DNA from 2 places in the Arthrobacter sp. G.S.26 genome. Region 2 is predicted to be linked to the other one. Evidence: predicted binding sites of a transcription regulator. Region 2 holds the regulator's gene; the other holds the start of a gene.

Region 1 (15,193 bases), 1.3 Mb from region 2:
CGGGTCCCGCTGCCACTGCTGGACGGCCAGCCGGCACAGGTCGGTGGCTGCCGGCCGGAGGTCGAACCTGCCGAAGTCGATGACGCTGATGGCGCCGTTGTTGCTGATCCAGTTCCGCGGCTGCCAGTCCCCGTGGGTGGGCACCATCTCGGCGGCGGCGGCCCGGTAGTCAGCGAGGCACTGCCTGGCCCGGCTTTCCACCCGGGGATCGATCCGGTGGTCAGTGTCCAGCCAGGCGAGGGCTTTGGCGGTAGCGCGGGTTTCCCAGCCGCTGTCCGCTGTGCGGGCCTGGCTGTGGAATGCCTTCAGGAGCCTGCCGGCCTGCAGATATGTCTCCGGGTTCTGTTCATCCGGGGTGCCTTCCACCAGGACCCCGGGCAGGTAGCCGGCCACCAGGAGGGCCTCGTTGATGCTTGCGTGCAGCATGGTTGCGGCCCGGCCGGACTCCACCAGCGGTCCAGTGAAGGAGGTGTGGGCCATGATCTCGCGGCCGAGGTGGTGGTTGTCCGGTCCGCCGGCTTTCACAATCAGATCCTTGCCCCTGGAGCGGATGCGAAGAACCGTGGTGTCAGTCAAACCCCAGGACAGATCCTCAATGAGTTCCGGCTCACCGCACCAGGCGGCCACCAGCTCCGATTGCCTCGCCGTGAGCGTCCCCCCATCCCAACGCATCACGCCGTTTCCCGCAGGAATTTTCCGGTCCTGGAGAACTGGCGGAATGCCTGGACGCCAAGGGGGATGGTGGCCACGAAGAGCAGTAGAGACAGCGTGTTGGAGACGCGCCAGGGGTCCCCGTCCACAGCCAGGGCAGCGAAGTAGAGCGACAGTCCTGGCGTCGTCACCAGGCGCCGGGCAGTACGTTCACGCATCTGGGCGGCCGCGCCACGAAGAACACCCAGCGCGGCAGGATCCACCGCTTCAATTCCCAGGATCTGGCGCCGGACGTGACGCGCCGCTGCCGGCCCCAGTTCCGAGGTGACAAGGGCGCGCAGCGGCTGGACCTTGGGCATAATCCGCAGCCACCCGTACAACACTCCTACGGCGAGGACCCCAATCGCGGCCAGGTACAGGCCCAGCGTTAAGCCTGACAGGTGAATACCGACGGCTGACACGGCGCCGCTGGCTGCCAAGGCCATTCCCGCACAGAGTGCGGCCAGCACCGTGGCGGGGAAGACCGCCTGGAAGTAAAACCGGACGGTTGCCTCGACGCCCACGTCCTTGATGCCGTCAGCGACGGCGGAAGCACTGGCCCAGCGCGCCTCCGGTCCAGCAGCGGAACGCCTCATGCATGCCCCCTAAGTGATGTGTCAGCCCAGCTTAGAGCCGACAGGGCCGGCGGTCACCCGCTCCTCCGGACTCAGGCGCTGATGGCGGCCTTCATTTCGTCCACCGCTTTCTGCCCCGCTTCTTCCGGCGACAGCCGGTTGAACAGGACCTCCACCGTGTAGCGGCGGATGATCTCCTGGATGATACCGGCGCCTTTCGGCGGCGGGGCGGGAGCAGCTCCCAGCTCTCCCTTGATCTGGTCGATGAACTTAACCACCTTGAGGTCGGCGGACGGCAACTTCGCTTCCGTGGCGGCCCGGATCCCGGAATTCGGGTTCACGCCACGCTCCGCAAGCAGGATTTCCCCGGCCTTGATGTCATTGGCCAGGAAGTTGATGAACCGGGCCGTTTCTTCGGGGTGTTTAGTCCTTGCGGACGCCGACCAGAACTGCGAGGTCTTGTACCAAAGCTGCGTATCGGCTGCTTCGCCGGTCCGCGAGGGGAACCGCAGGATCTCCAGGTCGCCACCGGCTGCCTTTTCCAGTGCCGGGAGCTGGTTGGACCATCTGAAAGCGAATCCGTTGGTGCCCACGGCGATGCCGCTCTGATCCAGCGTGGCGGCCTCGGCTTCAACCACTTCAGAGGCGGTGGGCACTGCTTCCTTCTCGCGGAGCTCCTTCAGGAAGGCCCACCACGCCGCGATGTCCGGCGCTTCGAACCCAAGCGTGCGGTCCTGGGTGTAGAGGGACTTGCCGTTCTGGCGCAACCAGACGCCGAGGGAGGCTTCGTCCCCGCCGTACGCAGCGGATCCGTAGGTGCCCTGCGGTGACTTGGCTGTGACTTCCGCGGCGATGCGCCCGAAGTCCGCCCACGTCCAGGTTGCGTCATCCGGCAGTTCAACACCGGCGGCCTCGAAAACCCGCGGATTGGCCAGGATGGTGGGCGCATTAATGCCGGCTGGCAGGCCAGTGAGGCCATCTTCACTGGTTCCCGACTGGAGTGCTGCTGGATCAAATTTTGACGTGTCAATCTTGTACTTGGACAGGTCCAGCAAGGCGCCGCGACTGGAGTACTCGGTGATGTACTTCTCGTCCATCTGGATGATGTCCGGGGCATCGTTGGCTGCAACCTGGGTGGCCAGCCGGTCCCAGTACGGCCCCGAATCACCAAACTCCGGCCTGATCTTGATGTCCGGGTTTTCCGCTTCGAACGCGGCGATGACGTCCTGGGTCAGCTGGGCCCGTTTGTCGCCGCCCCACCAGGCAAACCGAAGCTCCACAACACCATCAGCCTCCTGCCCGGAGGTTCCGCCGCCGCAGGCGGTTAGCGCAAGGACCGCTGCCGTCAGCGCGGCGGCTAGCCCCGACCTGGCAAAGCGGCGTCCCGGGCGGGACCCCGTTCCGGCTCGGCCGAATGAGGATGAAGACTGCACTGGGGCTCCGATCGTCGGTGATCACATGACTCTTGATACATCATATACTAAGTACGATGCAGCATGCGGTCCCGGAATGTGGGAAAGTTTGAGCGTGACCAGCCAACCAACTCCCCATGGCCTCCTGCCGTCAGCGTCCCGGACAGGCCTCGTTGTCGAGGCGCTCCGCCGTTCGATCCTCACCGGTGAACTACCCGCTGGCCGGGCCTTGGTTGAGGCCGAGCTGGCCCGCTATTTCGGGATTTCGAAAACGCCGGTGCGGGAGGCGCTGAAGACGCTTGTGGGCGCGGGCCTGGTGACCATGAGCGATTACAAGGGCGCCACCGTCCGGGCGGTGGATGCAGAGATGGCCCGCAGTGTCTTTGACGTCCGCTCCCTGCTTGAGCCGGTGGCCGTTGCACGAACCATCGAGCGCGGCCTTGACCTGGAGCTCGCGCAGGACGCGCTGAACCGCGCGGCCAGGGCACTGGATGAAGCCGACCGGAGCCTCGCCAACCGCGATTTCCACCAGTTGCTCTATTCAAACTGCGGCAACCAGGTCCTGGTGGACATGCTGGACGGGCTCCGCGAACAGACGGCGCTGATCTCCGTCAACGCGTGGACCCAGCAGCCGTCGTGGGACGTCGAGGCCGCGGAGCATGCCGACATACTGGCCGCGGCCCGCCGGGGTGACACCGACGCCGCGACGGAACTGGTGCTGAACCACATCCGCAGTTTCGAAGCCCGCGCCGTCGGACAGCTTGCCGGCGGCAAACCCTGATTGTTCCCACGCAGGGAACAGGGGGCCCGGTGATCCACCGCAGTGGCATGATGGGCGCATGAGCCTCGTCACCTGCGACCTGACCATCTCCCTCGACGGCTTCGTCGCTGGCCCGGACCAAAGCATGGCCGAGCCACTGGGCCGGGGCGGCGAGCGGCTGCACCGCTGGATGTTCGAAGAACCCGAAGAGCACACAGCCGAGCGCGACGGCATCCTGGCAGCGGACGCCTACATCCTGGGCCGGAACATGTTTGCCGGGCCGGGGACGTGGGATCCGGACTGGCAGGGCTGGTGGGGTGCGGAACCGCCCTACCACGCACCCGTATTTGTCCTCACCCACCATGCGCGCCCGCCGCTGGAAATGGCGGGCGGCACCACGTTCCATTTTGTCACCGATGGAATTGAAACGGCCCTGGCGCAGGCCCGCCAAGCCGCCGGCAGCGGGGATGTGGCCATTGCAGGCGGGGCACAGACTGCACGGCAGTACCTGTCGGCCGGGTTGATCGATGAACTCCGGCTGCATATAGCGCCCATCGCCCTGGGGGCAGGCGAGCGGCTCCTGGACGGCGTGACCGGCCTGAACCTGGAACCCACCGAGGTGAGCGGGACGGCGTTGGTCACGCACATCCGCTACCGCGTCACCACCTGACGGGCTGACACGCCGCAACTCATGCCTGACGCACCCGGGGTGCGCGGAAAAAACCCGAGGGGTTGATCTTTTACCGTGTCCGGATGGTCTAGGGGTGGCTGCGACATGGGCAGCAGTGCCCATTGACCCGTCCTTCACCGGAAATTATTCTCACGACATGATGAATATGAAGAGGAAGCTCGCGTCCGCTGCTGTTGCTACATCAATGCTCGTTGGGGGAGGAATCGCGCTTGGCTTGCCGGCTCAGGCTTCTGAGCGGGTCGTGTACTGGAATGGTACGAAAGCCTTGTGTGAGTCTCGTTTGGATGCTGCCCGTCCCGGCTTTGGTTCTTACGTGCGTTTGGTTGAGGGCTGCGTGAGGAACGGTAACGGTTACGCGTACACGGTGGTCTGGCGGTAGTTCTGCGCTGCCGTTCCCTGCTTTGGATGGCAAACTGCTGGGAGAAGAAAACCCCGGAGCCTGGGTACTTCGCTTATCCAGGGTCTGGGGTCTTTCCATGCCGCTGGCTACTTGGCGCTGTCGATGATGATCTATTCAAGCCTCCGAGGCGGCGCATCCCATATGACCCACTGCTGCAGGTAGTCCCGGGGGACGCGGTGTTGCCTGTGTCCAACTGTCAGGAAAGCGACACCGGGTGGGCGCGGTCATCATAAGCTTCCCGCGCCGCAAGAACATCAGGGATATTCTTCTCGGCCCAGCGGCCCAAGGCCGTGAGTGGCTCCTGCAACGAACAGCCCAGCGGCGTTAGTTCGTATTCCACCCGGGGAGGCATCTGGTTGTACGCGGTCCGGCTAAGAATCCCATCCCGCTCCAGGTCCCGCAAGGTATCGGCGAGGACCTTCCCACTGATGCCACCAACCGCCTCCCGCACCGCCCCGAACCGCAAGGGCCCGGCACTCAAGGCAATCACGATCATCGCGGTCCACTTGTTGGCAATCCTCGCCAGGGACGTCCGCGAGGGACACGAAGCCACCATGACGTTCCATACCGGGACACTCACCTGAAACACCACCAAAAGTCTCTATTAGTTACGTTGAGGTAACAGGTTACCAGATGTAACCATTGGAATCTCGATCCCCACTCCAAGGAGACCATCATGACCCGCCCCACACCCATTGACGTTGCCACCGCCTACTTCGACGCCCTCAGCCGCGGGGAAGTCCCTGCTGCCATGGCACTGCTGAAGCCCGAAGTAATCTGGTACCAGCCCGGCGACAACCGGTTCTCCGGCACCCACCAGGGCCTTGACGCGATCGGCGCCCTCCTGGGCGGCATGATGGAGGCAAGCCAAGGCACTTTTGTGATCGCCGTCAACGGAACCATGATGGCCAACGGCTCCATGGTTGCTGTCCCTGTTCAGTTCTCCGGCACCCGGACCGGGGCCAGCATGGACATGCCAGGCATGGACCTGCTCACCGTCGACGACGGGTCCATCACCGAGGTACGCCTCTTCTCCTCCGACCCTTACATCGAGGACACCTTCTGGGGATAGTGAAAGCAAACCCAACCCCGCACCAAGACCGCCGGCGACCACACGTCGGGGGTTTTTGCGTGTGCGGACCGGTTGAGATCGCTGGAGGTTACGCTCAGTGCGGGAAACTCATTGCCCCGGCTTGGCAACAAGCCCTCAGGCGGCTCCTTCAAACTCTGCGGAGTCATTCAGAGGGCAGGAGGGCCTCGAAACGTCTCCGGTAGTCCGTGGGGGTTGTTGCGAATGCGGTCGCGAAGTTTTGCCGCATGGTGACCGTGCTGGTGAACCCGCTGGCGGAGGCTACCTGATCAATGGGGAGGGTGGTTTCTTCCAGCAGCCTTCGGGATTCGTCGAGGCGCCGGCTGCGCACCCAGGATGCCGGCGTGGTGCCGGTGCTTGCCTGGAAATCCCGGATGAATGTCCGGCGGCTCATATGTGCCCGGGAGGCCAGCTGTTCGATGCTGAGCGGTTCCGAAAGATTGTTCAGGGCCCATTCGATGACGCGGGAGATGGGGTCGTCGGTTTGTGGCGGACGGAGGGGGCGTTCGATGTATTGCGCCTGCCCGCCTTCCCTATGGGGCGCCACAACCAGGGCGCGTGAGACGGCGTTGGTGGCGGCGGCCCCAAGGTTCTTGCGTACCAGATGCAGGCAGGCATCGATTCCTGAAGCGGTGCCTGCCGAAGTTATGACGTCTCCGTGATCGATGTAAAGGACCGAAGCATCGATGTGGACCGCTGGGCGGCGTCCGGCCAGGTCATTCACGGACTTCCAGTGGGTCACCGCCGACCGGTGATCGAGGAGGCCGGTATCGGCCACGGCCAGTGCCCCCAGGCACAGTCCCATAATCGTGGCCCCGCTCCGGTGCGCCTCGACGAGGAGCGCCTGCAGGTCACCGCCCGCCGTCCTATTGTCGTCGAACCACGATGGGACAACAACAACGTCAGCTCCAATCGCGGCCTCCGGACCGGAGATTCCACCAAGTTGATATCCCTCCGCTGTACGTAAGGACTTCACGCCATCTGAAAACAATTCAGTGGACCATTTATGCCCCTGCCTTTTGACTTCCTCAAAAACCATCTGGGGCACCGCGAGGTGGAACATGGGCACACCGTCGAAGGCGTAAATGGCGATCTTCATGCGTCTCCATGGATGGATGGGTTGAGCGGCTCAGCTGCGTCGCGAAGGGCCGGATCGGTCCGCCGGACACCATAAATACATTGGCTCAAATCCATCGTAAAGCAGCATTCATGCCACTGGTGACTTATTTGACGCGCCGGAAGAATGAGATTCGGCAGTCCTGCCCAACGCCATTCCTCGAGGAGAGCACATCACCATGACCACGCCCCGCCGCGCACTCATCATCGTTGATATCCAGCAGCAGTACTTCAGTGGCCCGCTGGAGATCCAGTTCCCCGCCCACGCAGTGTCACTCCCAAAAATCGCGCGCGCAATTGACGCGGCTGCGACGGCCGGAATACCGGTGGTGGCGGTTCAGCACAGCGCAGGAGCAGGTGCGCCGGTTTTCGATCCAGGCACCCCGGCTTTCGCCCTGCATCCGGAAGTGGAGCAGCGCAAAGCCGACTCCTGGAAGCTGCTGACCAAGCAGTACAGTTCGGTTTATGCGGGCACGGACCTGGCTGAGTGGCTTCGCGACCGGGAGGTAGACACCGTCACCCTGGTGGGCTACATGACCAACAATTGCATCCTTGCATCCGCTGTGGAGGCAGAATTCCTTGGAATCCACACGGAGGTCCTGTCCGATGCAACCGGCGCCGTCAACATTGCCAATGACGCAGGGTTCGCCGATGCCCGAACCGTCCACGAGACCCTCATGGCCCTCCTGAATTCGAACTGGGCCAGGGTCGCCACCACCCAAACCTGGACAGAAGCACTGGCCTCGGGGCATGCCCTGTCCGGCAGTGATCTTGGCAGTTCCGCCGTCGCAGGCGCCGGTCGGGCGGCCCTGGCCTAAGCAGTCGGCCGCGCCAGCGGATGCCCATCAGTTGGTTGGCGCGCAGCGCAGACCAAGGCTCTCCCGAAGTTCCCAGGATGCCCTGTTACGGTAGGGCAGTCCCGCCCGGTCCCCCCACCTGGCGGGACATTTTTGTACGGATGGGCCTTCAGGAGCAGGCGGTGCAGGCCGGCGCCCGGCTTGATACTCGTCAATCACGAGAATGCTTCCTGTCTGCCGCTGTCCATCCGTAGCTCTGAACGGCTACGTCGCTCAGGCAATCATTCAGGGCATCCAGGGTGGAGCCGCTCCCGTTGGACTGCGGCAACCGACGCCTCGCTGCATGCTCGGTAACCTGGGGAGAGGACGAATACGGGGGACATTGTGCATGAACATGTTGTGGATCGACGGCAAATCGTCCGAGATTTCTGGGGACGCGTAACGATTCCCGCCGCGCTTTTCGCCGCGCTGGTCATCCTTGTCTTCACTTCCGTTCCACTTGGCTCGCGTCCGCCTGCGCTGCTGGTCGCCGGAGCTGCGCTCTTGATCGGCGGCGCCACCGGATTCCTCACGGGCATTCACGGGCCGCGCTGGCCGATCTACGCTTCGATCCTGACCGGATCGGCTGCACTTCTCCTCCTGCACCATCCCTGGCAGGGGCTCGCCTTCGTGCCCATCCCGGCATCGGCCATCGGGTACGCGGTGGGCAAGGAAATCGCGTTCTTCCGCTTAAACCTTCGGCAACCGGTTTCGCCGGCCTCAAAATGACCTCCCTCATCAACCGCTTCACCGCGGTCATGTAGCACCCGTTGGACCGCGGTCCAACGGGTGCTTTTGCGTTCGACAGGGGATCCCCTCGCGTGCGACACCAAAAGATCGATGATTCCGTGAAAAAGCCGCCATTCATGCCGAGTGTCACACGCGTGAGCTGATCCCGGAACAGGGAACCCGTCTCGGCCAAGGAAAACTATCAGGTGGAATGGCATTTCCGACGCTTTATGGTCAGCCCATGGGGCTCAGCTACGATCGGGGTCATGCCTACGCTTGCCGTACCCCACGTCAGTTACCACCACTCCTGGCTTGAAGCCGCCGCCGAATTTGGCGGCACCCGCATGGATGGTTCCGGCACCGACGGCTGGCTCCTGGCAGACCTCAAGGATCCCGCGGCATTCCGCCGGTTTGTTGACACGCTCACCAACGACGCCCTGCCGGAAAGCCCACGGCAGCAGGGACACGTGCCCTGCACCTACCTGTGGATCGTGGACGGCGAAACGTTCCTTGGCTCGCTGGCGATCCGGCACAGGCTGAACGACTACCTGCTTAACGAGGGCGGGCACATCGGCTACAGCGTTCGGCCCTCCGCTCGGCGCCGCGGCCATGCAGCCGGCGCACTCGCCGCCGCCCTGCCGGTCGCCCGCGACCTGGGAATCATGCGGGCGCTGCTCACGTGCGATGAGGACAACGCCGGGTCGCGGGCCACGATCGAAAGGAATGGCGGCGTCTACGAGGACAGCCGCAACGGCAAACGCCGCCACTGGATCGGCACCGCGTAGCCAGGGTGCGCTGCTGCCGGTGGTCGACGCCGGCCGCCCCTGAGTTTATTCAGCCCGGGCTGCGGGACGGGACCAGCCGGACAGCGTAACGGCCATCAGCACCGCCGAACGGCGCCATGCTGACATCCGCCCCGGGCGCCAGCACGTCAACGGCCGCCGTAAAAGTGACCCCGTTGCAGGGAACGCCCACCGGGTCGACGATCCCTGCTCCGTTGCTGCTCATGGAAAACCTGGCCCCGGTCGGCCCGTCGCAGATGAAATGCAGCTCGTAGCTGCCCGGCCGCGTGGACATGCTGATGCTGGTGGCATGGTTTGCGGCGGTGCTGGCCATGGTTTGGCCCGGGATTGAGGGCTTGAACTGCTGCGCCGACCACTCAGACATGTCTTCCAACTCCGCGGCCCGCGGGTCCGTGTTGGGCCGGATGGCCACACCGGCGGCGGCCGGCTTGGCCAGGGACGAGGCGGAGCGAATGGTGACCGGGCCACGGGGTGGCGGAGGAACCGCTCCAGGCCTGAGGAACACTGGTACGGCGTCGTCATCGGCGCGTTCCCGCCGTCGACAACGGAAGTTTCAACGGATGACGCCGGCACACGCACCTTTCACCGTATAGTCGCCCGGAGCAAGGTCAACGGTGATCTCCCCGGCCGGCGCCGGCTTCGATGGCACCCCCGGGCCCTGGGCCGCGGCGCCCAGCAGCCGCCCCACTTCGGTGGCGTTTTCCTCGAAGGAACGCTTGGGCGCCGCTGATGGCTTCTGCGCCAGCTGCCTACGCCGTTTCTCGCGGATGTCGGCGCCCGGGACTACACTGAACTAATCGAACATATTTTCGAATAAGGGTGTGTTGTGGGCGTTATTGTTGGTCCCCGTGTGCTAACCGCGGGCGCCTCGCTGATCTCGGTACTGGTCTCCCCCATGCCTGTCGCAGCGGGGTACCCGTCGCCGGCCCAGGACTACTTTGACGGCCGGATCGATCTGAATGCGCACCTCATTAAGGACATCACCAGCACCTTTGTGGTCCGGGTGACCGGGGATTCCATGGAGGGTGCCGGCATCAGCGACGGTGACGAGCTGATCGTCAACCGGGCCCTCGAACCCAAGGACGGCTCGGTGGTCATCGCCGTCCTGGACGGCGAGCTGACGGTCAAACGGCTCCGCATTACGCCGGCCGGTGTGGTGCTTCAGGCCGAGAACCCCCGGTATCCGGACATCAGGGTGTCGGCATTGTCGGACCTGACGGTATGGGGTGTGGCCACCCGATGCCTGCACCACGTCTAAACAGCCCCCGGGCCCCGGCCGACGGCCGGCATGTCTAAGCCGGCGCTGATGCGGCAACTCCCGCAGATCGCCCACGTGGACGTGAACTGCTTCTACGCGTCGGCGGAGCGCGCCTTTGATCCCAGCCTGGAAGGCAAGCCGCTGGTGGTGCTGTCCAACAACGACGGGTGCGCCGTGACTCGTTCCCCGGAGGCGAAGGCGCTGGGCATTCCGGTGGGTGAGCCGTGGTTCAAGCTGGCCCCGCGCGCCAAGGAGTGGGGCCTGGTGGCGCGCTCCAGCAACTACGAGCTGTACGGGGACATCAGCGCCCGGGTCATGGAACTCCTGGGCCGCCACTCGGCCTGGCTGGAGGTCTACAGCATCGACGAGGCCTTCCTCGGCGTCAAAGGCGAGCCGGAGGAGCTGCTGGCCTTGGGCCGGATTATGAAGACGGCGGTCCTGCGGCATGTGGGAGTGCCGGTCTGCGTGGGAATCGCACCCACCAAAACACTGGCCAAGCTGTGCAACAAGTGGGCCAAAAACAACCCGTCGTTCCACGGCGTCTGCCATTGGGACTCCGTCCCAGGATCCGTCCGGGAAAACCTCCTGGGCAAGCTTCCCGTCGACCAGATCTGGGGCGTGGCCGGCCGGCTCAGCAAGCGGCTGAACGCGATCGGAATCCACTCCATCCTGGACTTGTCCCGGGCGGACCCGGTGGCCATCCGGGACAAATTCTCGGTGGTCATGATGCGCACCGTCCTGGAGCTGCGCGGCACCCCCTGTATTCCCCTGGAAGAGGAGCGCATCGGCCGGGACCAACTCATCTTCTCCAGGTCCTTCGCTACTCCGGTGACCACCACCGCGGCAATGCGCCAGGTCCTGAGCATTTACGGCCAGCAGGCCAGCGCCCGGCTGGCCAAGCACGGGCTGCAGGCCAAAGTGCTCACCGCGTACGCGGCCACGTCTGCGTTCAGTGGGCAGGAACAGGCGTATCCCAGCGTCTGTGTGCCCCTCCCCATGCCCACCGCGGACCCCCTCCTGCTCACCCGGGCAGCCCATGCCCTGCTGCCCCGCCTCCGGGACGGGCTCAGGTACGCCAAAGTGGGCCTGATGCTCACGGACCTGCGCCCCACCGGCAACCAGTCGCCGCTGGAACTGTTCGAAAACCCGCACGAGGAACGCGGCATCGGCGTCCTCCTGGCGGATGTCAGCAAACGGTTCGGCCGGGGCGCCATCGGGCTGGGCCATGGCGGCATCAAAAGCGGACTCGACTGGACCATGAAGCGGGACATGCGCTCCCCCAGGTACACCACGCACTGGGCGGAACTGCCACTGGTCAAGGCAGCCTGACGGCCCCTGATCCGGCCGCAGGAAGACGTCCCGCGTCCTTGGATGACGCCTGGCTACGCCACGTTGAGCCTTCGCGTCGTCCCGTGAACGTGCGCGACCGGAACGATTGTGGCCCTGCCGGGCGCTCCGTACTCTCAACTCAGCATCCCCCACCGAAGGAATCCCCGATGTCTGAATCCCAGGACAAGAGTCCTCAGAGTTCCACCCGCATTGTGGCCGGCCAGTCCGCAGCCCCGAAACGCCCGCTCGGCCTGAAGATCGGCATCGCCGCCGCCGTCCTGGCCCTCCTGGGTGGCGGTGTCGCCGTCGCGTCAGCCGTCAACGCCAACAACGGCGGCACAACCCCCGCCGCGGACAGCGCCCCTGCCGGCAACCCGGCCGCCGACCTGAAGCTGGGCTACTTCGGCAACGTCACGCACGCCCCGGCGCTGGTGGGAGTCAGCAAGGGCTTCATCGCCGAAGAGCTGGGCAGCACCAAACTCAGCACCCAGGTCTTCAACGCGGGCCCGGCCGCCATCGAGGCCCTCAACGCCGGCGCCATCGACGCCACCTACATCGGTCCCAACCCGGCCATCAACTCGTTCGTCAAGAGCCAGGGCCAGTCCATCAACATCATCGCCGGCGCTGCAGCAGGCGGCGCCCAGCTGGTGGTCCGGCCGGAGATCACCTCCGCCGCCGACCTCAAGGGCAAAACCCTGGCCACCCCGCAACTGGGCGGTACCCAGGACGTCGCACTCCGTGCCTGGCTCGTCACGCAGGGCTACAAGACCAACGTGGACGGCAGCGGCGACGTCGCCATCAACCCCACCGAAAACGCCCAGACCCTCAAACTCTTCCAGGATGGAAAGCTGGATGGCGCCTGGGTTCCCGAGCCGTGGGCCTCCCGCCTCGTGCTGACCGCCGGCGCCAAGGTGCTGGTGGATGAAAAGGACCTGTGGGACGGCTCGCTGTCCGGCAAGCCCGGCGAATTCCCCACCACCATCCTGATCGTCAACCAGAAGTTCGCAGCCGACCACCCGGACACTGTAAAGGCGCTGCTAAAAGGCCACGTGAAGTCGGTTGAATGGCTGAACAAGGCTTCCGACGGCGAGAAGGCCACCGTCATCAACGCAGCCCTCAAGGAAGCTGCCGGCGCCGAACTGAAAGCCGACGTGATTGACCGGTCCCTCAAGAACATCGTGTTCACCGTGGACCCGCTGGCCGGAACCTACCAGAAGCTCCTGGCCGACGGCGTCACCGCCGGCACCACCAAGCAGGCGGACATCAACGGCATCTTCGACCTGCGTGCCCTCAACAGCGTGTCCGGCGAGCAGACCTCAGCTGCGAAACTCGGCAAGGAGTAACACCGGCTTCAGCCAGGACGCTCTCACTAGATGCGCCATTTTGGCCAACACCCGCTCACCGTCCCCAGGAAAGTGAGCGGGCGTTGGCGATTTAGGCGCATTAAGTGAGGGAACGGCCATCCGATGGGTATCGGTGAGGCAGATAGTTGATATCGAAAAACTCGCCTTCCCCAAATATATGAAGTGCTTCACAGTGGTTACAGGACCTGCACCAAACCGACCGCAGCCAGTAACCAGAAGGACTTCAACGTGGAAACTCCCCTCTCCCATCTTGCCCACCTCGAGATCACCGCCCCGGACGTCGAAGCGTCGGCACGGTTCTACGAGGAAAAGTTCGGCATGCGCATCATCGACCGCGTGGATGGCAACGTTTACCTGCGCTGCTGGGGCGACTACTACCGCTACAGCCTGGTCGTCACCGAAGGCCCCGAAGCGTCCCTGGGCCGGATGGCCTGGCGCACCAACTCCCAGGCAGCTCTCGAAGCCGCCGCCCAGCGCGTCGAAGCGACGGGTGTGCAGGGCACCTGGACCGCCGGCGGCCACGGCTACGGCAAGGCCTACGAGTTCACTGGCCCCTACGGTCACCACATGCGCCTGTTCTACGACGTGGAAAAGTTCGTGGCCGAGCCCGGCTTCGAATCCACCTACCCGGACCGCCCGGAGCGCCGCAGCAGCCACGCCGCCGCCCCCCGTTTCCTGGACCACGTCACCGTCGCGTCCTCCGACGTGCGCGGCTTCGCCAAGTGGTACAACGAGGCCCTGGGCTTCCGAGTCATGGCGTTCGTTGACCTGGACGAAGCACCCATCACCGTGTTTTCCGTGCTGACCACCAACGAAAAGTCGCACGACCTCGGCGTTGTCCTGGACACCTCCAGCCGCGCCGGCCGCGTCAACCACATCGCCTTCTGGGTGGACGCCACCGAGGACCTGCTCCGCACCGCCGACGTCATGATGGAAAACGGCACCCCGATGGAATACGGCCCCTCCATCCACGGCGTGGGTGAGCAGAACTTCCTCTATTTCCGCGACCCCTCCGGCCTGCGCGTGGAGCTCAACTCCGGCGGCTACCGCAACTACGTCCCGGACTGGGAAGCCAACACCTGGAAGCCCTCGCTCGGTTCCAACAACTTCTACAAGAACGGCGCTATGCCGCACTCCATGACTGAATCCTTCCCGCCGGCCGAGGGCTTCACTGCCACGGAGGAAGGTGCGTCCCCGGAAATGAAGGAAGCCCTCCTGAACCCGTACGCCAAGCAGGGCCGGGGCTAAGACACCATGGCTGAAACCTATGCACTCGTCCGGTTCCAGGAAGCCGGCGACGCCAAGGCACGCACCGGCCTGCTGGTGGACGGCCGGGTCCTGCCGCTGGACGGGGACATCAACTCCCTGATCGAGCACTGGGACACCACCGAACCACAACTGGACTCGCTGGCCGCCTCCGCTGACAGGCACACCGGCCTGGCCCTGGCCGACGTCGAAATCCTCGCCCCGGTGGAGCCAGCGCAGGTCCTGCAGACCGGCGCGAACTACCGCAAGCACGTGATCGACCTCGCCGCAGCCCACCGCGAACCCGGCGAGGACGAGGAGGAAGTGCGCGCCAAGACCGCCGCCATGATGGACAAGCGCGCAGGCCAGGGCACGCCGTACTTCTTCATCGGGCTCCCGACGGCGATCGCGTCCGCCACGGACGACCTCACCCTGCCGTCCTACTCCACGTCCCATGACTGGGAGCTGGAACTGGCAGCAGTGATCGGAAAGACGGCATTCCGGGTCACCCCCGAGGAAGCCCTGGAGTACGTGTTCGGCTACACCATGGTCAACGACATCACCACCCGCGAATACGTCTTCCGCAAGGACATGCCCGCCATCGGCTCCGACTGGTACCGCGCCAAAAACGCGCCGGGCTTCCTGCCCACCGGGCCGCTGCTGGTGCCCGCCAAGTTCTTCGGCGACCCGCAGGACGTCCAGGTCACCCTGAAGCTCAACGGCAAAGCCATGCAGGATGAGTCCACGCAGGACATGATTTTCGGTGTCGCCAAGCTGGTCAGCGAAGCATCGCAGATCATGCCGCTGCGCCCGGGCGACCTCGTTCTGACCGGCAGCCCAGCCGGCAACGGCCAGCACTGGGGCCGCCTGCTCCAGGACGGAGACGTGATGGAAG
Region 2 (15,193 bases):
CCGTCCGCTGCGGCGGTGGACACTCCCCTGCCGGGTTTCAGCTGAAGGTCCCGGACGGCGGGGAAGGCCGCTGCAGCCTGCCGCATTTCGGTGGCCAGTTCCGCGTCCGCGTAGGACGGCGACCAGGAGTGCTGCTGGGCCAGCGCCCACAGGCCCGGTCTGCGGACCACAAAGGTGACCCCGGACCCTGGGTCAAGCACCATAAGCTCGGCGCCCTCTGCCACCGCGGACAGCGCGGCCCTGGCGGCGTAGACGGCCACCGGCCGGGCGTCCGGGTGCCAGGCCGAAAGGGCCCCGGCTGATGTGAAGGCCGGCATGGCCGTCCGTCCGTCCGCGGCCTTGAGGGTGACCAATGCCATGTCGGCCTGCTTGTCGGCGTGCAGCCCCGAGTCCGTTTCGGCTTCCTCGGCCAGCTGCGCAACGATCGGGATAAACACCCTGGCCGTGGCCAGCGAAGCCACGACCCCGGCTTCGTCGCCGGTGCCGGACCGGAGTGCCGCGACGGCGGCGAGGTAACCGGCGTCGGCAGCGCCGTCGTCGTCGTCGAAATTGTGGATCCGGGCGTCATCGCCGGCCAGGCTGCGGCCTGCCCAGGGCTGTCCGGCAGAGTCTGAGGCGCCGCCGGCCCCGGCCAACGCGGCGGCGATATGCCCGGGCAGGTGCCGGGGCGCGGGGCTGTCCGGACCGGACTCTCGGCTTGTCATGCGGTTTCCCTGTTGCGCCTCAGCGGCGGCCGGCAACGTCGAGGGCTTCGGGCAGGGTGAAGGCGCCGGCGTACAGGGCCTTGCCCACAATGGCACCTTCGACGCCCAGCGGAACCAGCGAACGGAGGACCTTGAGGTCCTCGAGGCTGGAGATGCCTCCCGAGGCGACCACGGGCTTGCCGGTCTTCTCCACCATCCGGCGGAGGAGCTCCACGTTGGGGCCCTGCAGGGTGCCGTCCTTGGTGACGTCCGTGACCACGTAGCGTGCGCAGCCGGCGTCCTCAAGGCGTGCCAGGACGTCCCAGAGGTCCCCGCCTTCCTTGGTCCAGCCGCGGCCTGCCAGTGTAGTGCCGCGGACGTCGAGGCCCACGGCGATCCGGTCGCCGAAGCGGTCGATTGCCCGGCGGGTCCAGTCCGGGTTCTCCAGCGCGGCGGTGCCCAGGTTCACGCGCGCGACGCCCAAGTCAAGGGCAGCTTCGAGGCTTTCGTCGTCGCGCAGCCCGCCGGACAGTTCCACTTTGATGTCCAGCCGGCCCACCACTTCGCGGAGCAGTTCCGCGTTGGACCCCCGGCCGAAGGCTGCGTCGAGGTCCACCAGGTGCACCCACTCGGCACCCTGGTCCTGCCAGTTCAGCGCAGCTTCCAGCGGGGTGCCGTAGCTGGTTTCGCTGCCGGCCTCGCCCTGGACCAGCCGGACGGCCTGTCCATTAACAACGTCGACGGCGGGCAGAAGTTCCAGGACCGGCAGGTCGTTTGCGGTGGTCATCAGTTTCCTCAGGGTTGGGTGACGGAGTACGCGGGCCCGGTCACGAGCCAGGCAGGGTCAGGAGATACGCGGCCACCAGCGACATCGCGGCCAGGACGTAGAACGAGACCTGGGTCCAGAGCGGTTTGGCCTGCTGGCGGAAGGACAGTGCGCCGCCCACCAGGAGACCGGCCAGGCCCATCAGGACAATGGACCACATTCAGGAATCGCCGCCGGCCGCGGGCTGGGCAGCGGTTTCGGCTGGGGTGGCATCGCTGGTTGCGGGGCGGCGCAGGGCGTCCACCCAGTTGCGCAGCAGCCGGGCTCCGGCGTCCCCGGACTTTTCCGGGTGGAACTGGGTGGCGCACAGCGGCCCGTTCTCCACCGCGGCAATGAACGGAGCGCCGTGCTCGGACCAGGTCACCAGGGGCGCCGCCATACGCGGCTGGATGATGTCGAAGTTCCATTCCTGCACCCCGTAGGAGTGCACAAAGTAGAAGCGTTCGTTTTCGACGCCGGCAAACAGTTTGGAGCCGGCCGGGGACTTCACGGTGTTCCACCCCATGTGGGGCACCACCTCGGCGGGCAGCAGTTCCACCTTGCCGGGCCATTCGCCGATGCCTTCAGCTTCGGTGCCGTGCTCCACACCGGCTTCAAAAAGCACCTGGAGTCCTACGCAGATGCCCAGGACCGGGCGTCCGCCGGCCACCCTGCGGCCGATCAGGCGGATCCCGTCCACGGCTTTGAGCTCGCGCATCACCGTTTCAAAGGCGCCGACGCCGGGCACCACCAGGCCGTCCGCGTTCAGCACGTCCCCGGGCTTGGCGCTCAGGATGACTTCGGCTCCGGCACGCTCAAGGGCGCGGACGGCGGAGCGTACGTTCCCGGAGCCGTAGTCAAGCACGGTGACGGTGGGTTTGCCCTGGGGCGACTCGAGCCGCTGGGCTGCCGAGGGGTCGATGATCGCGCCGTCCTTGAGGATCCGGCCCGTCACAGGGCGCCCTTGGTGGACGGGATGCCTTCAACGCGCGGGTCGGGTTCCACGGCCGTGCGCAGGGCCCGGGCGAACGCCTTGAACTGTGCCTCCACGATGTGGTGCGGATCGCGGCCGGCCATGACGTTCATGTGCAGGCAGATGCCGGCGTGCAAGGTGATGGCTTCGAAAACGTGGCGGGTCAGGGACCCGGTGAAGTGCCCGCCGATCAGGTGGTACTCCTGGCCTGCGGGCTCGCCGCCGTGCACCAGGTAGGGCCGGCCCGAGACATCAACAACGGCGTGGGCAAGGGCCTCGTCCAGCGGGACGGTGGCTTCGCCGAAGCGCCGGATCCCGGCCTTGGTGCCCAGGGCGGTGCGGAGGACTTCCCCGAAGGTGATGGCGACGTCTTCGACGGTGTGGTGGACGTCGATGTGGGTGTCACCGGTGGCCTTGACGGTCATGTCGATCAGCGAGTGCTTGCACAGGGCTGTGAGCATGTGGTCGTAGAACGGCACCGAGGTGTCGATGTCCGATACACCGGTGCCGTCAAGGTTGATCTCCACGAGCACTGACGATTCACTGGTGGCACGCTCCATGCGTGCGGTCCGGGACTCGGCTGCGTTCGATCCGGTGGAACTCATGGTCAAGGGTCCTTTGAGGGAAGTGGGGTGGTGGGACGGCGTGCGCCCCGTTGGTCAAGTCTAGGCGCGAAGCCCGGGCGTCCCGGCAAGGATGCTTTCCAGGGCGGACAGGAACGCCGTTGTCTCCTTCTCCGTGCCTGCAGTGACGCGCAGGTGTCCGGGGATCCCGACGTCCCTGATCAGCACGCCGGCGTCCAGGAGTTCCTGCCAGACCTGGTGCGGGTCCGTGAGGCCGCCGAAAAACACGTAGTTCGAGTCGGACGCCGCGGGCTTGAGGCCCAGCAGCTCCAGCCCGGCCACGATGCGGTCGCGCTGGACCATGATGTCCTGCACGTCCGCCATCAGGGCCTCGCGGTGCTCAAGTGCGGCAAGGGCAGAGGCTTGCGTGATGGCTGACAGGTGGTACGGCAGCCTGACCAGGCGGAGGGCGTCGGTGACTTCCGGGGCCGCCGCCATGTAGCCGAGCCGGGCGCCGGCCAGGGCGAAGGCCTTGCTCATGGTGCGGGTGACGATCAGGCGTTCCCGGCCGGGCAGGAGGGTGAGGGCGCTGGGTGTGCCCTCGTGGGCAAACTCGTGATACGCCTCGTCGACGATGACGATGGTCTGGCTGTCGGCGCCGGCTTCGTAGACAGCCTCAACCACGTCCAGGCCCAGCCCGGTTCCCGTGGGGTTGTTCGGTGAGCAGAGGAAAACGATGTTGGGCTGCAGCTCGCGCACCTGGCGGGCAGCCGATTCGGCACTGAGGCCGTACCCTTCGGCGCGTACCCCTGCGATGTATTCGGTATCCGTGCCACTGGCCAGGAGCGGGTACATGGAATACGTGGGAGGAAACCCCAGGGCGGTCCGGCCGGGGCCGCCAAACGCCTGCAGGATCTGCTGGAGGACCTCGTTGGAGCCATTGGCGGCCCAGAGGTTGGCCTCGTCCAGGCCGTGCCCCAGGTATTCCGCCAGGGCCTTCCGCAGATCGGTGAATTCGCGGTCCGGGTAGCGGTTGAGCCCGGCAGCGGCCTCGGTGACTGCTGCGCTGATGGCGGCACGGACGTCCGCCGGGACGCCATGGGTGTTCTCGTTGACGTTGAGCAGGATGGGAACATCCAGCTGGGGGGCCCCGTAGGGGGTCAGCCCACGGAGGTTGCTGCGGAGGGGAAGCCGGTTCAAACGCTCTAGCTGGTCATTCACCTGAACAGTTTAGTGGCCCTGCCCGGCCCCGGAAAATGTGACGGTCCGGGACTGCCATCCTGCGGGTGGGGTGTCCTTGTTTCCAGGCGTTGGTGCTGGTCCGAACGTGGGGACGAACAGCCCGCACACGCGTTCGAACAGGCTAGTACGTAGGGACGAAGAGCTGCTGGCCGGGGAGGACTGCTCCGCCGGTGAGGTTGTTGAGCTGCACGATGTCCGCAATGACGTCCCGCGCGTCCCGGTCCGGAGCCACATAGCCGGCAATGGCCCACAGTGAGTCGCCCGGCTGGACTGTCACCGACACCGAGGGTGTGGGGGCGAGATCCGCAACGGAGTCGGACGCTTTGGCCGGCGAGGTGAAGAAGCCGGCCAGGGAGAGCAGGACCGCTGCCAGCAGCATCAGCGGGATGCCCACCAGGACAATCCGGCCGCGCCGGGTGAGGCGGAGCGGCGGCAGGGCCTTTGAAGCCTTGGAGCGGGAAACCCCTGCACGCGGAACCTGGTGGATGGAAGCTGCGGGGTGTGCCACCACGGGAAGTGAAACCTGGGTGAGTGATGTAGCTGACATGAACTGAGCCCTCCTGGACCGTACTGTGCTGCCCGGTTGTCCTTCCCAGCAGCCACGCCCCGGCGTATCCGGTATCTTCTTCGAACGGGGCAAGCAAGGAATAGAACACATATTCGAACTTTGCTTCTTCAGTTTTAGCATCTATCAACGAACAATGTCGAGACTCGCTAGAACAAATGTTTGAAAAAGCCTTGTGGCTGGCCTAGCTTTGAACCAACGAACAACCACCTCTGAAGTTGATCACCAGGGTCTGACAATGAGGACGGGACCAACCGGCCCGGGGGCACGGACAGCCCGGTGGCAACCGAAAGGCATTGGCGAATATGGCAGCAGCAGCCGCCGGAAGCAGGGCAACCCCGCAACCGAAGAGGACCGCCAAGGGCCTGACCCCCCGGCAGAAGAAAATCCTCGAGACCATCCAGCGGTCCGTCAATGACAACGGCTACCCGCCGTCCATGCGTGAAATCGGCGACACCGTAGGGCTCGCCAGCCTCTCCAGCGTGACGCACCAGCTCTCGCAGCTGGAAAAGCTCGGCTACCTTCGCCGCGATCCCAAGCGGCCCCGCGCCATGGAAGTCCTGATGCCCCTCACGCTGGACGGCGGCGCAGCCAAAGCGGAGTCACGCCCGGCCAACGGCGCCTCTGCGGGCGGCGCAACCGTCACGGTCCTGCCCACCGCGCTGGATACGGCCATGGTGCCACTGGTGGGCCGTATTGCCGCCGGCGGCCCCATCCTGGCGGACCAGGTGGTGGAGGACGTGATGCCCCTCCCCCGCCAGCTGGTGGGCCAGGGCGAACTTTTTATGCTCAAGGTGGCCGGCGATTCCATGGTGGACGCCGCCATTTGCGATGGTGACTGGGTGGTGGTGCGCCGCCAGGCGGACGCCGTGAACGGCGACATCGTCGCCGCCCTCCTCGATGACGAGGCAACGGTCAAGACGTTCCGCCAGCGTGACGGCCACACCTGGCTGCTCCCGCAAAACACCCAGTACGAGCCCATTCTTGGTGACCACGCCACCATCATGGGCAAAGTGGTCTCGGTGCTGCGGTCCCTCTGACTGTCGCCAAACTCCTGTTCCCCCGAACTGCCGGTACGGCCGGTGGGCTGGCAGCGTCGCTGCCTGCCCACCGGCCGTACTTGTCTCCGCGTCCGGCCAGGGTCTGCAGCTAGGCGTTTTCCCGGGCCAGCCGCTCCAGGGCGGCCACAGCAGTCTTGGGATCCGTTGTGGCCCAGAACGGGGGCAGCGCCCCGCGCAGGAAGCCCGCATAACGTTCGGTGGCCAGGCGGGAGTCCAGGACTGCCACCACGCCTTTGTCCCCGGTGGACCTGATCAGCCGGCCGGCGCCCTGGGCGAGCCGGATGGCCGCGTGGGTGGCCGAGACGGACATAAAGCCGTTCCCGCCGGCCTGCGCCACGGCGCGGGAGCGGGCGGTCATCAGCGGATCGTCCGGGCGCGGGAACGGGATCCGGTCAATCACCACCAGCCGGCATGAACCGCCCGGCACGTCCACGCCCTGCCACAGCGACATGGTGCCGAAGAGGCAGGTGTCGGGCTCGTCAGCAAACTGTTTCACCAACGCGGTCATGGTGGAATCGCCCTGGCACAGGACTGTCTGTTCCAGTTTGGGCCGCAGCGCCTCCGCCGCTTCCTCTGCCGCGCGGCGGGACGAAAACAGGCACAAGGCTCCCCCGCCGGAGGCCGTAATGAGGGTTTCGAGTTCAGCCAGCGATTCCGGGGAGACCCCGCGCCCGGGCTTGGGCAGGTGCCCTGCCACGTACAGGATGCCTTGCCGCGGGTAGTCGAAGGGCGAGCCGACGTCGATGCCCGTCCAGGTGGGGGCACCTTCCCCCACCAGGCCCAGCCCACCGGCTGCGGGTTCAAACGCCGAGCCAATGGCAAGGGTGGCGGAGGTAAGGACCACGGTGTGGCCGGCAAACAGGCCTTCACGCAGGCGGCCCGCCACTGACAACGGGGCAATGTTCACCAGGACCGGGGCGGTCTCGTCTGGCGGCGAATAGCCCTGGCCGGGATCGAAGGTGCTGGCGCGGGAGAACCACACCACTTCGCGGTTGTCGCGGGCTGTCAGGAGCCGCTCACACAGTTCCAGGATGAGCATCAGCCGGGACCGCGCCAGCTGCCGCCCGCCGTCGGCCGCAGCGCTTCCGTCGGCCTTGGAATCGGACAGCGCCGCCCGGCACGCTTCACGGAGCTGGTCCACACAGTCGAGTTGTTCGTCATTGAGCCCGTTGGGCAGCAGGCCGTTGGGGACACCGTCCAGCGCCAACTCCAGGTTCCCGGCGGCGGCGTTGAGCGCATCCACGGTGATGGCCGTGTGCTTCCGGGCTCCGGAGGCGGCGGCGTGGATCATGGCAACGGACAGCTGGCCGGATACCGCGCCCGTCACCCGGTCCTGGAGTTCGTGGGCCTCGTCCACCACCACCACGTCATACTCGGGCAGCACGGCAAGGCCCTCGAACGCACTGACGGCCAGCATGGCGTGGTTGGTCACCACCAGGTCCGCCTCGGCGGCATCCTGGCGGGCCAGCTCGCTGAAGCACTCGGCGGCCATGGGGCACTTCTGTGCCCCCAGGCACTCCATGGAGGTCACGGACACCTGCCGCCACGCTTTGTCGGTCACGCCGGGAAGCAGCTCGTCGCGGTCTCCCGTGGTGGTCTTCTCCGCCCATTCACGCAGCCGGACCACTTCGCGGCCCAGCTGGGATGAGGGACCACCCATCGACGCGGCAAAGTGCGGCACGCTGGTGTCTTCGGCCAGGGAGAACAGCTGGCCCTCGGCGGGTTCCTCGGACGGGAAGCCGCCTTCGAGCTTGTGCAGGCAGGCATAGTTGGACCGGCCTTTGACCAGGGCCACTTTGACGGGCCGCTCAAGGGCGGGGGTGATCGCTTTGAGCAGGCGGGGCAGGTCGCGGCCCACAATCTGGGTCTGCAGTGCCAGCGTCGCTGTGGACACCAGCGCCGGTTTGTTGCTTTCGATGGCATGGGCGATCAGCGGGATCAGGTAGGCCAGCGATTTGCCCGTACCGGTACCGGCCTGGACCAGCAGATGGTTGCCGGTTTCGAGGGCGCGGGCCACTTGGCGGGTCATCTCGTGCTGGCCGCTGCGGCTCTGCCCGCCCATGCCGGACACCGCCCGGTCGAGGAGTTCAATGGCGAACTCCTCGCCGGGTGTGCCCGTGGCGCTCCGCCCGGTATCAGTCATTGCTGGCGAATGGTTCGAGCTCGGCCGCAAGGCCTTCCCGGACCATCACCACGGCCCGGGTACCGTTCTCAACGTGGTCAACGCTGATGATCTCGGCATCCGATTCGTGCAGTTTGCTGATCAGGTCCCCGCGGTCGTACGGGATCAGCAGCTCCAGCTTGACGCCGGGCCGCGGGATACCGTCGCTGATGGCCTGCAGCAGCGCGTCGATGCCTTCACCGGTGCGCGCTGAAACCACCACGTGGCGGGGTTCGCGCTGCTTGAGCCGCTCCACCACAAAGGGATCCGCGGCGTCGGCCTTGTTCAGCACGATGATCTCGGGGACCTTGCGCGCGTCCACCTCGGTGAAGACCTTGCGGACGGCAGCGATCTGCCCCTCGGGATCGGGGTGCGAGACGTCCACCACATGCAGGATCAGGTCCGAGTCCGCTACCTCCTCCAGGGTGGACCGGAAGGCCTCCACCAGCTGGGTGGGCAGTGACCGGACAAAGCCCACGGTGTCGGCAAGGGTGTAGCCCAGGCCGTCCGCGGTCTCCGCCTTGCGGATGGTGGGGTCCAGCGTGGCGAACAAGGCGTTCTCCACCAGGACTCCGGCATCCGTCAGGCGGTTGAGCAGCGAGGATTTCCCGGCGTTGGTATAGCCGGCAATGGCAACGGATGGTACTTCGTTACGACGGCGGTTGGCCCGTTTGGTTTCCCGGGCGGGCTTCATCGCGGCTATTTCGCGCCGCAGCTTTGCCATCCGGGTCCGGATGCGCCGGCGGTCCAGCTCGATCTTTGTCTCACCGGGACCACGTGAACCCATACCTGCGGCGGCTCCACCCACCTGGCCGCCTGCCTGGCGGGACATCGAATCGCCCCAGCCGCGCAGGCGCGGGAGCAGGTATTCGAGCTGGGCCAGTTCAACCTGGGCCTTGCCTTCGCGGCTCTTGGCGTGCTGGGCGAAGATGTCCAGGATCAGGCCGGTACGGTCGATCACCTTGACCTTGACGATGTCCTCCAGGCTACGGCGCTGGGATGGTGCCAGCTCCGCGTCCACCACCACAGTGTCCGCGCCCGTGGACATCACAATGTCCTTGAGCTCCAGGGCCTTGCCCGAGCCCAGGAACGTTCCGGGGTCCGGTTTGGCGCGGCGCTGGACCAGGCCGTCGAGGACCTCGGAGCCGGCCGTTTCGGCAAGGGCAGCCAGCTCGCGCAGCGAGTTCTCGGCATCGGCGAGGGTCCCTTCGGACCACAGCCCGGCAAGGACCACCCGCTCAAGCCGAAGCTGGCGGTACTCGACTTCGGTGACGTCCTCGAGTTCCGTGGACAGCCCTGCGGTGCGGCGCAGCGCCCGGCGTTCCTCCAGGTCCTGCTGGTCGCCGTCGTAGCTGGAATGCTCCTGCTCCTGGTGGGAGATCGCCTGGGCTTTGCCAAAGACTGCCTTCCCGCCGTCGTCCGACTTCCCGTTGCTGCCGGCCGGCACGTCCTTGGAGAGGATCCGGTCGATCACAGCCTGGATGTCGGCGGGGCTGAGGTCCGAGGCGGCGGGATCGGATCCGGGGTTGGGCTGGTCGGTCATGGTCTCCTTTGAAGATTCGGCATTTCCAGAATAGTGCCGATCGCTGTGCTGTGGTGAAGTCTCTGAGCTGGGGTGACGGCCTGCAGTCATCCATGCCTCCTGTTTTTCGCGCAGCCCCCTGGGCTGCGGTTGGCGTGCCTGCACGGGACATCATGCTTTTGCTCCCGGTGCAGGGAAGAAATAGGGCCGGAAAAGGCAGGAGCGCCAGCCAGGCTGATGCTTCGAGGATTGTCCGGCGGCCGGAACAGCGCCGATCGCGGCTGGTCCGGTGCACGAGCGGAAGGTTGGCTAACCTGCGTCGCTGTGGGACGGGGCACGGGGCGGGCGGGGCCCGGCGCGTGCTACTCGAAGATCAGGAACATGCTCCCAACACTAGCAGAGCGCCAAAGTACGCGGTTTCCCATTACGCTCCAAGGGGAACTATTCTGGCTCGTTATGGAGTCAGCACATTATTTCAGCGCATCACCCGCCGGCCCTTTTACCCGCAAGCCGCTCACCGTGGATCTCGCCGGCGAAACCCGGCACCTCCACACCTCCGCAGGCATCTTCAGCCCTGACGGCATCGATAAGGGAACCGCTGTCCTCCTGGCCGAAGTCCCGGCGCCCTCCCCGCAGGGAAACCTGCTGGACATTGGCTGCGGGTGGGGCCCGATCGCCCTGACCATGGCGCTGCTGGCACCCGAAGCCACAGTCCACGCCGTGGACGTCAATGAACGGTGCATCACGCTGACCAACGAAAACGCGGCGGCCCTGGGGCTGGCCAATGTGGCAGCAGCCCTTCCGGATGCGGTGGATCCGGGGGTGCGCTTCGACACCATCTGGTCCAATCCGCCCATCCGGATCGGCAAGGACGAGCTGCATTCCCTGCTTCGGCTCTGGCTGCCCCGGCTGGCCCCGGGCGGCACCGCCTGGTTGGTGGTCCAGAAGAACCTCGGCTCGGATTCACTTCAGCGGTGGCTTGCCTCGGAGCTGGACGCCACGTTCAGCGTGACCCGCGAATCCACGGCCAAGACGTTCCGGATCCTGAAGGTCAGGAAAGCGTCCCTGTCGCCACAATAACGGCGGGGCCGCTGAGCTCCACGTGTTCGTGGCCGCCGGGCCCGGCGAAGAACTTCACGCCCACCGCACCGCCGGGGACGTTGACCTGCCACGTGTCCGGGGCTTCGGCCCCAGCCCAGTGACGGATGGCCACAGCCGCAGCGCAGGCCCCGGTGCCGCAGGACTGGGTCTCCCCCACGCCGCGCTCGTGCACCCGCATGGTGACCGACCCGACGCCGTTGTGCACCAGCGGGTCGGCGGGGACCACAAATTCGACGTTGGTGCCGTGGGGCGGCACGGGCTCCACGGTGGGCGCTGTGTACAGCCGGGTGGCGCTGAGTTCAGAAAGTTCGGCCAGGGCAACTACGGTGTGCGGGTTGCCCATGCTGATGGACAGGGCAGGCCGCGGCACTTCGAGGCCGTCGGCGGTGACCAGCGAGTCCATGGCCTTGGCGGTGGCATCGCCGGGGAAGATGAACTCCCAGGGGCCCATGTCCACCGCGTAGCCGTCGCCCGTCCGGACCACGGTCTTGACGCCGCCGCGCGTGCCGATGGTGAGGGCGCCGCCGTCGGGCAGGTCGATCAGGCCTTCGGCGCGCAGGAAGTGGACAAAGACACGCACGCCGTTGCCGCACATTTCGGACAGTGAGCCGTCCCCGTTCCGGTAGTCCATGAACCATTCGGCGTCGGGGCTGGAGGCCAGCAGGTCGCGGCCTTCGGGCAGGAATCGGGAAGGGACAGCGCGGATGAGGCCGTCCGCACCGATGCCGCGGTGCCTGTCGCACAGCGCAGCAACGTGGTCTGCGCCGATAACGGAGGTTCCCTCAGGATCGGCCACCAGGACGAAGTCGTTGCCGGTGCCGTGTCCTTTGGCGAACCGGAGGCCGGCAAGGTCGGGCAGGGCCGGGGTGGCGGTGTGTGCGGTGGCTGCGTCCATGGGTCCTAGGTTACCGGCCACGGTGCCGGCACCCGAATCAGGCATGCCGGCTGAGCGCAACTGCCTTCGCCGCGAGCTCCGGGTCCTTCCAGTCCAGCCAGTCCACGCGCGGGTCGGCACGGAACCAGGTGAGCTGGCGGCGGGCGAACTGGCGGGTGGCCACGATGGTTTCCTCTGCCGCCTGGGCCTCTGTTGCCACTCCTTCCAGGACGTTGAGGAACTGGGAGTACCCGAGGGCCCTGGCAGCTGTCCTGCCGCGCCGCAGGCCCTCAGCATCGAGCCGCCGGACCTCGGCGGTCAGGCCGTTGGCAACCATGCCGTGCACCCGGTCAGCGAGCCGGACGCGGAGCACCTCCCGGTCCACTGCCAGGCCGATCTGCACGGCCGGCTGGAAGTACTCCCGGCGGGGCATAAAGGCGCTGAACGGGCGGCCTGTGAGCTGCTGGACTTCCAGTGCACGGATGATGCGGCGGTCATCCGTGAGCCGCTCCGCCGACACCGGGTCCACGGCGCGAAGGCGTTCGCGCAGCGACGCCGTTCCCTGGGCTGCAAGGTCCGCTTCCAGCTGCCCGCGAAGTTCGGGGCTGGTGCCGGGGAACTCCAGGACGTCGAGGGCCGCCCGGACGTACAGTCCCGAGCCGCCGGCCAGGATGGCCCGTTTGCCGCGGGCATGGATGGCTGCCACAGTTGCCCGGGCCTGCTCCTGGAAGTCCGCAACGCTCGCTTCCTGGGTGACGTCCATGATGTCCAGCAGGTGGTGCGGCACACCCCGGCGTTCGGCGATGGTGATTTTTGCGGTGCCGATGTCCATGCCCCGGTAAAACTGCATGGCATCAGCGTTGATGACCTCGCCATCCAGTGCGAGGGCGAGGTCAACAGCGAGGTCTGACTTACCGGAGCCGGTGGGTCCGACGACGGCGATGACGGCCGGGGCTGCCACCGGTCAGCGGGTGCGCAGCGGCAGGGCAGGCATGCCAAGGGACACGCCGGAACCACCCTTTGCAGCCCCTGGTGCGGGAGCGCCGCAGGAGTCCGCCAGGGACCGGTCCCAGGCGTCCCCGGCGCGTGAGCGCCTGAGGCTGTAGTCCTCCGGAGCAGGATCGGCGACGAGGTGGAAGGCTGCTGCCTCGGTGATGGTGACGGTGACCAGGTCACCCGGACGCGGGGCCGGGGCCCCTGCCGGAACCGAGAAGTGCACCAGCCTCTGGTCCTGGGCACGGCCGGAGAGCCGGTGCGTCTCTTCGGACTTGCGTCCTGACTGTGCGGTGACCAGCACTTCCACCCGGCGGCCCAGCTGGCTGCGGTTCTCTTCTGCGGCGATCCTGTCCTGAAGTGCGGTGAGCCGTTCGAAGCGTTCCTGCACGACGGCCTTGGGCAGCTGCTCAGGCAGGTCGGCGGCGGGAGTGCCCGGCCGCTTGGAGTACTGGAAGGTGAAGGCGGTGGCGAACCGGGACTGCTGCACCACGTCAAGGGTGGCCTGGAAGTCCTCCTCGGTCTCGCCGGGGAAGCCCACAATGATGTCCGTGGAGATGGCGGCATGCGGGATCCGGGTCCGGACCTTGTCCAGGATGCCGAGGAACCTGGCGGACCGGTAGGAGCGCTTCATGGCCCGCAGGACGGCGTCCGAACCGGACTGCAGCGGCATGTGGAGTTGCGGCATCACGTTGGGGGTTTCGGCCATGGCATCGATGACGTCGTCAGTGAAAGCGGCCGGGTGGGGGCTGGTGAACCGGACGCGTTCGAGCCCCTCAATGTCGCCGCAGGCGCGCAGCAGCTTGGAGAAGGCCTGCCGGTCGCCGAATTCCACGCCATAGGAGTTGACGTTCTGGCCAAGCAAAGTGACCTCGATGGCGCCGTCAGCCACCAGGGCCTGGATTTCGGCGAGGATGTCGGCCGGGCGGCGGTCCTTTTCCTTGCCCCGGAGGGCGGGCACGATGCAGAACGTGCAGGTGTTGTTGCAGCCCACGGAGATGGATACCCAGCCCGAGTAGACCGAGTCGCGTTTGGTGGGCAGCGTGGACGGGAAGACGTCCAGTGATTCAAGGATTTCCAGCTGCGCTTCGTTGTTGTGCCGGGCCCGGTCCAGCAATGCCGGCAGCGCACCCACATTGTGGGTACCGAAGACAGCGTCCACCCACGGCGCCTTCTTCAGGATGGTGTCCCGGTCCTTCTGGGCCAGGCAGCCGCCGACGGCGATCTGCATGCCCGGGTTGGCGGCCTTGATGGGGGCCAGCATGCCCAGGTTGCCGTAGAGCTTGTTGTCGGCGTTTTCCCGGACCGCGCAGGTGTTAAAGACCACAACGTCTGCCTGGGCGCCTTCGGCCGGTACGTAGCCGGCGTCCTCCAGCATCCCGGCCATCCGCTCGGAGTCGTGCACGTTCATCTGGCAGCCGAAGGTCCGCACCTGGTAGGTGCGGGCGCCGGCAGGGCCGGAGTGCAGCGGCAATGCCGGCTCCGCTTCGGTTGCGGGCGCTGCAACGGAACCGTTGCCGGGAAGGGGGGAAGGAATGGTCAAACTCACCTGTTAAGGGTAGCCGCTTACCGGCTGGCCGGTGTCTGCCGCGTGCGCATCGATGACGTCAGCCACAATCCGGAAGGCCTGGGCGGGCTGATACCCCTTGCGGGCGAGCATGGACGCCAGCCGGCGGGTTGTTTTGTCCCGCCCGGCGCGGTCGCCAAGGTTCAGGCCGGGCCGGAGCTTGCGCTCCACCAGGCTCCGGGCTGCCAGTTCCTCGTCGGCGTCGGACAGCTGTTCCAGGGCGGCTTCCGCGGTGTCCGGCTCGATGCCTTTCTCTGCCAGTTCCCGCCGGAGCGCGCCCTTGGCGAGTTTCCGTGACTGCGCGCGGCTGCGGACCCACATGTCCGCGAACTCGGCATCGTTAATGAGCCGAACGTCCTCGAACTTGTCCAGGACGTTTTCTGCGACATCTTCCGGAACGTCCCGTTCGGCCAGCTTGCGGGCCAGCTGGAGCCTGCTTTTGGGTGCCGCCGACAGCTGCCGGTAGACGATGGCCTTGGCCACCGCCTCCGGGTCCGCCTCCGCATCCACCGGGAAGCCGGCGGGTCCGCCTTCTTCCACCTCAGGGGTGGAGCGGCGGGCCCGTCTGCTGCGCGGTTCTCCGAATCCGGTCAACTGCTAAAACCCGTCGACGGCCTTCAGCTTCGGCGAATCGGCGGACTCGGCCTCAGCCGGCTTCACACCCACACCGAGCTTCTCCTTGATGAGCCGTTCGAGCTCTGCTGCAAGCTCCGGGTTGTCGCGCAGGAACCGGCGGGAGTTCTCCATGCCCTGGCCCAGCTGGTCGCCGTCGTAGGTGAACCAGGAACCGGACTTCTTGATGAGGCCGTGCTCCACACCCATGTCGATGATGCCACCCTCGCGGGAGATGCCCTGGCCGTAGATGATGTCGAATTCGGCGATCTTGAAGGGCGGGGCCATCTTGTTTTTCACAATTTTGGCCTTGGTCCGGTTGCCGACGGAGTCGGCACCTTCCTTCAAGGTCTGGATCCGGCGTACGTCAATGCGGATGGAAGCGTAGAACTTCAGCGCCTTACCACCGGTGGTGGTCTCGGGCGAGCCGAAGAACACGCCGATCTTCTCACGCAGCTGGTTAATGAAGAT

The links. The regulator LexA, encoded in region 2, represses DNA repair genes until DNA is damaged. The targets are predictions, from matches to a motif close to TCGAACANNTGTTCGA.
Region 1: ACRB8A_RS00895 (LexA family protein) is a predicted target of LexA. The motif match lies at 9,900-9,915, and genes of this name have one in related genera.

What each region holds. Positions count from the first base shown of each region.
Region 1 is NZ_CP193752.1:190,190-205,382, reverse strand. Features, by position in the region: gene ACRB8A_RS00960 (phosphotransferase family protein) at 1-576, opposite strand, end outside; gene ACRB8A_RS00955 (hypothetical protein) at 672-1,286, opposite strand; gene ACRB8A_RS00950 (ABC transporter substrate-binding protein) at 1,358-2,614, opposite strand; gene ACRB8A_RS00945 (GntR family transcriptional regulator) at 2,793-3,458, shown strand; gene ACRB8A_RS00940 (dihydrofolate reductase family protein) at 3,517-4,107, shown strand; gene ACRB8A_RS00935 (winged helix-turn-helix transcriptional regulator) at 4,725-5,024, opposite strand; gene ACRB8A_RS00930 (hypothetical protein) at 4,957-5,112, shown strand; gene ACRB8A_RS00925 (nuclear transport factor 2 family protein) at 5,205-5,600, shown strand; gene ACRB8A_RS00920 (GlxA family transcriptional regulator) at 5,764-6,717, opposite strand; gene ACRB8A_RS00915 (isochorismatase family protein) at 6,914-7,552, shown strand; gene ACRB8A_RS00910 (hypothetical protein) at 7,916-8,299, shown strand; gene ACRB8A_RS00905 (GNAT family N-acetyltransferase) at 8,566-9,084, shown strand; gene ACRB8A_RS00900 (hypothetical protein) at 9,134-9,466, opposite strand; gene ACRB8A_RS00895 (LexA family protein) at 9,929-10,360, shown strand; gene ACRB8A_RS00890 (Y-family DNA polymerase) at 10,391-11,689, shown strand; gene ACRB8A_RS00885 (ABC transporter substrate-binding protein) at 11,857-13,032, shown strand; gene ACRB8A_RS00880 (VOC family protein) at 13,282-14,301, shown strand; gene ACRB8A_RS00875 (fumarylacetoacetate hydrolase family protein) at 14,308-15,193, shown strand, end outside.
Region 2 is NZ_CP193752.1:1,518,204-1,533,396, reverse strand. Features, by position in the region: gene ACRB8A_RS06995 (SseB family protein) at 1-704, opposite strand, end outside; gene priA (bifunctional 1-(5-phosphoribosyl)-5-((5-phosphoribosylamino)methylideneamino)imidazole-4-carboxamide isomerase/phosphoribosylanthranilate isomerase PriA) at 724-1,470, opposite strand; gene ACRB8A_RS06985 (hypothetical protein) at 1,511-1,669, opposite strand; gene hisH (imidazole glycerol phosphate synthase subunit HisH) at 1,670-2,443, opposite strand; gene hisB (imidazoleglycerol-phosphate dehydratase HisB) at 2,440-3,066, opposite strand; gene ACRB8A_RS06970 (histidinol-phosphate transaminase) at 3,127-4,245, opposite strand; gene ACRB8A_RS06965 (LysM peptidoglycan-binding domain-containing protein) at 4,388-4,813, opposite strand; gene lexA (transcriptional repressor LexA) at 5,137-5,871, shown strand; gene ACRB8A_RS06955 (ATP-dependent DNA helicase) at 5,981-8,035, opposite strand; gene hflX (GTPase HflX) at 8,028-9,596, opposite strand; gene ACRB8A_RS06945 (class I SAM-dependent methyltransferase) at 10,032-10,655, shown strand; gene dapF (diaminopimelate epimerase) at 10,627-11,571, opposite strand; gene miaA (tRNA (adenosine(37)-N6)-dimethylallyltransferase MiaA) at 11,609-12,511, opposite strand; gene miaB (tRNA (N6-isopentenyl adenosine(37)-C2)-methylthiotransferase MiaB) at 12,515-14,092, opposite strand; gene ACRB8A_RS06925 (regulatory protein RecX) at 14,096-14,593, opposite strand; gene recA (recombinase RecA) at 14,708-15,193, opposite strand, start outside.